DNA from 2 places in the Pseudacidovorax sp. DMC4 genome. Region 2 is predicted to be linked to the other one. Evidence: riboswitches for the same ligand, from Rfam matches in the RefSeq annotation. Region 2 holds a riboswitch; the other holds the start of a gene.

Region 1 (4,406 bases), on a different contig from region 2:
AGGGTGCGGCCACGGCCGGTGCATGTGCCTGCAAGTGGCCGTGCGCATCCAGGGGCAGGCCGAGCGCCGCCAGCAAGGCCGGCCCGGCCAGCCAGGCGGCGAGCCAGAGCAGCAGCAGGCCGGCCAGCGCCAGCCCGAGGCCGCGTGGCAGAAGGGCGGCGTCGGTGATGGTAGGCGCGGGGTCGGCAGCGGAGGCGGTGGATGAAGACATGGCCAGCAGGAGGACTTGAAGAAGGTGGCGCAGTCTCCCGGCCCACCCTCGCCGCCGAGGCTCATATTCCAATACAGTGGCAGACAGAACCACTCCAGGTATCGCCTGCCGATACCGCCTCGCCCCGTGAGCACCACCCAGGACCTCGTCAGCGCCATCAAGCGCGAACTCAAGGCGGCGCAGATGACCTACGCCGATCTGGCCGCGGCGCTTGGCCTGGCCGAATCCAGCGTCAAGCGCATGCTGGCCCGGGGCGACATGCCGCTGGCGCGCATCGACGCCATCTGCCGCGCCCTGCGTATCGACTTCGCCGACCTGGCGCGGCGCGTGGCCGACAGCCAGCCGCTGCTGCGCGAGCTGACGCAGGAGCAGGAGCAGGCCGTGGTGCGCGACCGCAAGCTGCTGCTGGTCGCCATCAACGTGCTGAGCCAGTGGACGCTGGAGCAGATCGTCGGCACCTACCGGATCACCGAGGCCGAATGCATCGGCTACCTGGCGCAGCTGGACCGCATCGGCATCATCGAGCTGCGGCCGCTCAACCGCTACCGCCTCAAGGTGGCCAAGACCTTCCGCTGGCGGCCGCATGGGCCGGTGATGCAGTTCTTCCGTGAGGAGGTGGTGCTCGACTACTATGCCGGCGGCTTCGACGGCCCGGCCGAGGGACTGCTGCTGGTGCACGGCTCCATCTCGCGGGCACTGGCGCCGGCCTTCCTGGAGCGGCTGCAGCGCGTGGCGCAGGACTTCGCCCAGCAGCACCAGACCGACCAGAAGCTGCCCGCTGGCGAGCTGGAGGGCTACACCCTTCTGTTGGCCATGCGGGAGTGGGAGTTCGCCCAGTTCACCCAGCTGCGGCGATGAAGGGCTTTGGCGCCAGCGCATCCGCCCCTAGAATCGCGCCCCGCAGGAGAACGCACCGCCCACCGGCACCGGCCGGGCGGCGCTACCGAAGGCGCAAACTCCCATAAACGCTCAGGTCGGTCCGGCAACGGGCCCGTACTGCAACATCCATCACGCCGTCTGGAGAGCCGCCACGCGATGTGGCGCACCGAAGGAGCAAACCCGCCGCGCGCGCTGCGGGTGAAACTCTCAGGTACCAAGGACAGGGGGAGCGGCAACCTGAACGCGTCATGCGGCGGTTGCTCCTTTGTGTTCCAAGGACGAGTCCCCGCTGCCGCGTTCATGCGCTGCAACCTGAAAGGGGTTCTTCCATGCGCGTGATCGTCCTCGGCGCCGGCCTGCTCGGCACCACCTCCGCCTACTTCCTCTCCCAGCTCGGCCACGACGTGACCGTCGTCGACCGCCAGGCCACGCCCGGCGCCGAGACCAGCTTCGCCAACGGCGGGCAGATCTCCGTCAGCCATGCCGAACCCTGGGCCAACCCCGGCGCGCCGCTCAAGCTACTGAAGTGGCTGGGCCGCGAGGACGCGCCGCTGCTCTTCCGCCTGCGGCCCGACCTGCGGCAGTGGCTCTGGGGCCTCGCCTTCCTGCGCGAATGCACGCCCGCGCGCACCCGCCACAACATCGAACAGATCGTGCGCCTGGGCACCTACAGCCGCGACGTGCTGCAGCAGCTGCGCCGCGACACCGGCATCGCCTACGACCAGCGCACGCAGGGCATCCTGCACTTCTATACCTCGCAGAAGGAATTCGACGCCGCCCAGGCACCGGCCGAGCAGATGCGCCAGCTCGGCTGCGAGCGGCAGGTGATCGACGCCGACCATGCCGTGCGCCTGGAACCCGCCCTCGCCCACATCCGTCCGCAACTCGCCGGCGCCACCTACACGGCCGAGGACGAGTCGGGCGACGCCAACCGCTTCACGCGCGAACTGGCCAGGAAGGCCGAGGCCGCCGGCGTGCGCTTCCTGATGGGCCACACCATCACCGCGCTGCGCGAGGTGGCCGGCGAACTGGACCATGTGGAAGCCACCGACGTGGAAGGCCGCTACCAGCGCCTGCGCGCCGATGCCTATGTGCTGGCCATGGGCTCGTTCAGCCCGCTGCTGGCGGCGCCGCTGGGCATCCGGCTGCCGATCTACCCGGCCAAGGGCTATTCCGTGACCATGCCGGTCAAGGACGCCAGCCGCGCGCACCAGGTCTCGCTGACGGACGACGAATTCAAGCTGGTGTTCTCGCGCCTGACCGGGCCGCAGGGCGACCGCCTGCGCATCGCGGGCACGGCCGAGCTCAATGGCTACGACCGCGACCTGAACACCGTGCGCTGCGAGGCCATCGTGCGCCGCGTGGAGCAGCTCTTTCCCGGTGCGGGCGACACGGCGCGGGCCCAGTTCTGGAGCGGCCTGCGTCCGGCCACGCCGAGCAACGTGCCGATCATCGGCGCCAGCCGCATCGGCCGGCTGTTCCTCAACACCGGCCACGGCACGCTGGGCTGGACGCATGCCTGCGGCTCGGGCCAGTCCATCGCGCGCATTGTGAGCGGACTGGCGCCGGAGGTGGAATTCGCCTTCACCGCCGCGACCCGCGTGGGCAACGTGCCCGGACCGCTCGCTAGCGCTGCCTGATCGGCTCCGACACACGGGCGCGCTATCGTCGGCCGCATGACCACCGCCCACCACCGCCGCCCCGTCGACCTGGCCAAGGCCTACCGCCTGCTCAACCACGGCCCCACCGTGCTGGTGAGCGCGGCGGCGGGCGGACGCCGCAACATCATGGCGGCCGCCTGGGCGATGCCCCTGGACTTCGACCCGCCCAAGGTGGCCGTGGTGCTGGACAAGAGCACCTTCACCCGCGAACTGCTGGAAGCCAGCGGCGAATTCGCGCTGCAGGTGCCGGTGCGGGCGCAACTGGACCTGTGCAACGCCCTGGGCAGCGTCTCGGGCCGGGATGCCGATGCGTTGGGCGGCCTCGACAAGTTCGCGGCCTATGGCCTGGCCACCTTTGCCGGCAGCGCGACGGACGCGCCGCTGCTGGACGGCTGCGCCGCCTGGCTGGAATGCCGGCTGCTGCCCGAGCCGCCGATCCAGCAGCGCTACGACCTGTTCCTGGGCGAGGTGGTGGCCGCCCAGGCCGATGCGCGCGTCTTCTCGGACGGCCGCTGGCATTTCGACGGCCACGACGCGCTGCGCACCCTGCACCACGTGGCGGGCGGGCACTTCCTGATCGACGGCGACGCGGCGGACGCGCAGCCGCTGGCACCGCTTCGGCGCTGAACCGGCCCGCCGCGCACTGCGGCGGTGCTTTTTGTACGCAATTTTTGGCGGCGATTGCGTGCAAACAATGAGCGCACGCTGGCACACGCCTTGCGTAGGCCATCGGCATGGACGCCATCGCCACGCCATCGCCCGCCGCCATCGAGCTCGTCGCGCTGACCAAGCGCTATGCGCAGGGCGCGCCAGCCGTGGACGCCATCGACCTGCGCATTGCCAGCGGCAGCTACTGCTGCCTGCTCGGCCCCTCGGGCTGCGGCAAGAGCACCACGCTGCGCATGATCGCGGGGCACGAGTCGGTGACCAGCGGCGACATCCTGCTGGAGAACCGCAACATCACCGACCTGCCCGCCGCCGCGCGCGGCACGGCCATGATGTTCCAGAGCTTCGCCCTCTTCCCGCACCTGTCGGCGCTGGACAACGTCGCCTTCAGCCTCAAGATGAAAGGCGTGGCCAGGGCCGAGCGCCAGGCCCGCGCGCAGGACCTGCTGGAGCGCGTCTCGCTCGGCCACCTGGCGCAGCGCAAGCCGGGTGAGCTGTCCGGCGGCCAGCAGCAGCGCGTGGCGCTGGCCCGGGCCCTCATCACCCAGCCGCGCGTGCTGCTGCTGGACGAGCCGCTCTCCGCCCTCGACCCCTTCCTGCGCGTGCAGATGCGCGCCGAGCTGCGCCGCTGGCAGAAGGAGCTGGGCCTGACCTTCATTCACGTCACGCATTCGCAGGAAGAGGCGATGGCGCTGGCCGACACCATGGTGGTGATGAACCACGGCCGCATCGAGCAGGTCGGCTCGCCGCATGCGGTCTACAACGCCCCGGCCACCGAGTTCGTGGCGCGCTTCATGGGCGGCCACAACGTGATCCAGACCGGCACGGGCAAGGTGGCCGTGCGCAACGACCACCTGCAGATCCGGCCGGCCGCGGGCGACGCCGCCGTCGTGGCAGTGCCTGGCATGGGCGCCACCGTCACCGACGTCGAATACCAGGGCACCTACGTGCTGCTCGGCCTGCAGGCGCAGGACGCGGCTGGCGCCAAC
Region 2 (4,406 bases):
AAGCGCGACGTGAAGGCCCCCGAGGACCTCAAGGGCCTGAAGATGCGCACGATGGAGAACCCGGTCCATATCGCTGCGTACAAGACCTTCGGCATCATCACCACGCCCATGGCCTTCCCCGAGGTCTTCACCGCCCTGCAGCAGGGCACGGTGGACGGCCAGGAAAATCCGCTGCCCGTGATCATCTCGGCCAAGTTCGACCAGGTACAGAAGCACCTGTCGCTCACGGGCCATGTCTACTCGCCCTGCATCTTCGTGATGAACAAGGGCGTGTTCGACAAGCTCGCACCGGCCGACCAACAGGCCTTCCTGGACGCCGCCAAGGAGGCCGCCAAGGCCAACCGCGCCCGCGTGGACGAGGACGACGCCCGGGGCGTGGCCGACCTGCGTGCCAAGGGCATGACGGTGATCGACAACCTCGACAAGGCCAAGTTCGTGGCGGCGCTCGCCCCGGCCCAGGCCCAGTTCGAGAAGGACTTCGGCAAGGCCAACCTGGACCGCATCCGCAACTACCAGCCCTGACCGCGCCTCGGCAACACGCCTGCGCCTTTGGCCCGCCCCCGCCGGCGGGCTTTTTCATTCCCAAGAAACGCCTGTGAGATGAAAGACAAGTTCCTGGCCTTCGAACGCCGGACCACCGCACTGTCCATGGCGCTGGCCTGCCTGATGCTGGTGGTGGCCGCGTCGCTCGGCATGTTCCAGATCGTCACCCGCTTCGTGCTGGAGCAGCCGGCCGAGTGGAGCGAGATCCTGATCCGCATCAGCCTGATCTGGATGGTGTTCCTGGGCATTCCCATGGCCTTCCGCCAGGGCGCGATGGTGAGCGTGGACGTGCTCTACCGCTGGAGCCCGCCGCGCGTGCGCCGCCTGCTCGACGCGGCGGTTAGCCTGGCGGCCCTGGCCCTGATCGCCGTCATCCTGTGGTGGGGCTTCGACTACGCGATGCGCGGCCGGGTGCAGTCGATGGCGGGGCTCGAAAGCCTGTCGATGGTGTGGGCCTACCTGGCGCTGCCCGTCGGCGCCGCGTTCTCGATCTTCGGCATCGTGGGCAACTACCTCGACCCCAAGCGCCTCGAACTGGAGACCGCGCAATGACCCCCATCATGGTCGGCACGATGGTGCTGTGCTTCGCGCTGTCGGTGTCGGTGGCGGTGTCCATCGGCCTCGCGTCCATCGTCGGCATCCAGGTCAACGGCGCCAACATGCTGATCTCCGCCAAGGAGATCTTCAACTCGATCAACAAGTTTCCGCTGGCGGCCATTCCCTTCTTCATCCTGGCGGGCAACCTGATGGAGACCGGCGGCATCTCCCGGCGGCTGGTGGAGTTCGCCAAGAGCATCGTGGGCGGCATCCAGGGCGGCCTGCCCATGACCTGCGTGCTGACCTGCATGATCTTCGCGGCGGTGTCGGGCTCGTCGGTGGCCACCACCTTCGCCATCGGCGCCATCCTGATCCCGGCGCTCATCAAGCATGGCTATCCGACCAACTACGCGGCGGCGCTGCAGGCGACGAGCGCCGAACTGGGCGTGATCATTCCGCCTTCGATCCCCATGATCCTGTACGGCGTGAGCGCCGAGGTGTCGATCGGCGAGCTGTTCATCGCCGGCTTCGGCCCGGGCCTGCTGATCAGCGGGGCGCTGATGCTCTTCGTGTGGGTCTACTGCAAATGGAAGGGCTGGGGCAAGAACGATGGCGAGGGCCGCATGCCCTTCGGCCGTGCGCTGTGGCAGGCCGGCTGGGCGCTGCTGATGCCGGTGATCATCCTAGGGGGCATCTATGGCGGCGTGTTCACGCCCACCGAAGCGTCGGCCGTGGCGGTGTTCTACGCGCTGGTCGTCGGCATGGTGATCTACCGCGAGATCCGCCTGCCGGACCTCTACGCCATCCTGCGCAAGTCGGTGCTGTCCTCGGCCGTGATCATGTTCATCATCGCCAATGCGGGGTTGTTCGCCTTCCTGATCACCCGCGCCGGCGTGCCCGAGGCCATCGGCCACTGGCTGGAGGCGGTGCTGCAGTCGCCCACCATGTTCCTGCTCGGCGTCAACGCGGCGCTGTTCGTGATCGGCATGTTCATCGAGACCAGCGCCGCCATCATCGTGCTCGCCCCCATCCTCGCGCCCGTGGCCCAGCACTTCGGCATCGATCCGGTGCACTTCGGGCTGATCATGGTGGTGAACCTGGCGCTGGGCATGATCACCCCGCCCTTCGGCGTCAACCTGTTCGCCGCCTGCACCGTGGCGCGCATCTCGCTCGACAAGATCGTGACGCGGCTGATCCCGTTCATCCTGGTGGTGCTGGCCTGCCTGATGGTCATCACCTACGTGCCGGCGGTGTCGCTGGGCCTGCGTGACCTGGTGTACGGGCGCTGAGCGGCTTCAGATAGCGTCCGCGACGCGCGCCTTGTCCCTTACACTGCGCGCTTCGTCAGGAGAGAGCCCCGCGCGACGGGGCCGCCGAAGGCGCAGGACTCGACGAGTTCCGAACGCTCAGGCAAAAGGACTGGCGGCACGCCCCGGGTTCGGGGCGTTTCCCTGCTGGAGAGAGGCGTCGCGGCCCAGGCCGCGCGTCCACCGAAGGAGCAAGCCCCCATCGCGGGGTGAATCTCTCAGGTAAAGCGGACAGCCGGGGTGGACCACGACAGCCGTCGTGGCGCTGTACACCCCGTGAGATGCCCATGTCCGCTGCTGCCCCCTCTCCTGCCACACCCCTTCTTGACACCCCGCTGCGCGGCCTGCATGTCGAACTCGGCGCCCGCATGGTGCCCTTTGCCGGCTATTCGATGCCGGTGCAGTACTCCGCCGGCCTGATCGCCGAGCACCGCCACACGCGCACCGCCGCCGGGCTGTTCGACATTTCGCACATGGGACAGCTGCGCGTCTCGGGCCCCGAAGCCGCCGCGGCGCTGGAGACGCTGATGCCGGTGGACGTCATCGGCCTGGCACCCGGCAAGCAGCGCTACGGTCTGCTGCTGGACGACGCAGGCGGCATCCTCGACGACCTGATGTTCTTCAACGAGGGCGGCGATTCCTTCTTCGTCATCGTCAACGGCGCCTGCAAGGCGGCCGACATCGCCCATATCCAGGCCCGCATCGGCCGGCGCTGCACGGTGCAGCCCCTGCCGGATCACGCACTGTTGGCGCTGCAGGGCCCGCAGGCGGCGGCCGTGATGACGCGGCTGGCGCCGGGCAGCGAGCGCCACGTGTTCATGACCGGCGGCGCCATGGCCATCGGCGGCATCCCGGTCTTCGCCACCCGCAGCGGCTACACCGGCGAGGACGGCTTCGAGATCTCCGTCGCCGCCGCCGACGCCGAGCGCCTGGCCCGCCTGCTGCTGGCCCAGCCCGAGGTGGCGCCCATCGGCCTGGGGGCCCGCAACTCGCTGCGGCTGGAAGCCGGCCTGTGCCTCTACGGCAACGACATCGACACCACGACCACGCCCGTCGAGGCCGCGCTCACCTGGGCCATCCAGAAAGTGCGCCGCACGGGCGGCGAACGCGCAGGCGGCTTCCCGGGCGCGGACAAGGTGCTGGCCCAGCTGGACGGCAGCGCCCCGGTCGCCCGCCGCCGCGTCGGCCTGGTGGCGCTGGAGCGCGTGCCGGTGCGCGAGCACACGGCCCTGCATGTGCCCGGCGGCGCAGCCATCGGCGAGGTGACCAGCGGCCTGCTGGCGCCCACGGTCGACCGGCCCATCGCCATGGCGTACGTCGATACGGCCCACGCCGTTGTCGGCACCCGCATCGACGCCCTGGTGCGCGGCAAGCCGGTGCCGATGGAGGTCGTTCCCATGCCCTTCGTGCCGGCACGCTACTACCGCGGCTGAGCCGCTGCGCGCGCCCCTCTCCGCCTGCGTTCCGACATGCCGCACCGCGTCCGTGCCGTCAGACAAATGCCGACGCGCCTGCGCCCGGGGCGTACACGCAGCCGCCCCGCCCTGCGCTGATACTCGTCGCTCGACCTTTTCATTCAATCCCCCTCTTCTTCTTTCAGGAGCCCCGCATGACCATTCACTACTCCAAGGACCACGAGTGGATCGAGATCGCCGATCACGAAGCCGCCACCGTCGGCATCACCGTGCATGCGCAGGAAGCGCTCGGTGACGTGGTCTTCGTCGACCTGCCCGAGGTGGGCAAGACCTTCAAGCAGGGCGAAGTGGCCGGCGTGGTCGAGTCCGTCAAGGCGGCCGCCGACATCTACATGCCCGTGACCGGTGAAGTCGTCGAGGTCAACGAAGCATTGCGCGCCGACCCCTCGCTGGCCAACAGCGACCCGATGGGCGCCGGCTGGTTCTTCAAGGTGCTGCTGCAGGACAAGGACATGGCCGAGTTCGACCAGCTGATGGACGAGCCGGGCTACGCCAAGTTCACCGAAGGCGCCTGAGGCCCCCGCCGGCGCGTTCGCGTGGACGC

Evidence for each region. A riboswitch is a leader RNA that binds a small molecule or an ion and turns the genes downstream of it on or off. The one in region 2 is predicted to bind glycine.
Region 1: it holds a riboswitch for glycine, as region 2 does, so the genes downstream of both, ACT54X_RS12960 (D-amino acid dehydrogenase) here and gcvT (glycine cleavage system aminomethyltransferase GcvT) in region 2, are expected to answer to the same signal.

Annotation. Positions count from the first base shown of each region.
Region 1 is NZ_JBQUYR010000006.1:123,892-128,297, forward strand. Features, by position in the region: gene ACT54X_RS12955 (helix-turn-helix domain-containing protein) at 338-1,069, shown strand; glycine riboswitch at 1,219-1,324, shown strand; gene ACT54X_RS12960 (D-amino acid dehydrogenase) at 1,420-2,730, shown strand; gene ACT54X_RS12965 (flavin reductase family protein) at 2,767-3,378, shown strand; gene ACT54X_RS12970 (ABC transporter ATP-binding protein) at 3,486-4,406, shown strand, end outside.
Region 2 is NZ_JBQUYR010000022.1:3,282-7,687, reverse strand. Features, by position in the region: gene ACT54X_RS27595 (TRAP transporter substrate-binding protein) at 1-522, shown strand, start outside; gene ACT54X_RS27590 (TRAP transporter small permease) at 601-1,095, shown strand; gene ACT54X_RS27585 (TRAP transporter large permease) at 1,092-2,369, shown strand; glycine riboswitch at 2,416-2,512, shown strand; glycine riboswitch at 2,525-2,632, shown strand; gene gcvT (glycine cleavage system aminomethyltransferase GcvT) at 2,675-3,820, shown strand; gene gcvH (glycine cleavage system protein GcvH) at 3,997-4,377, shown strand.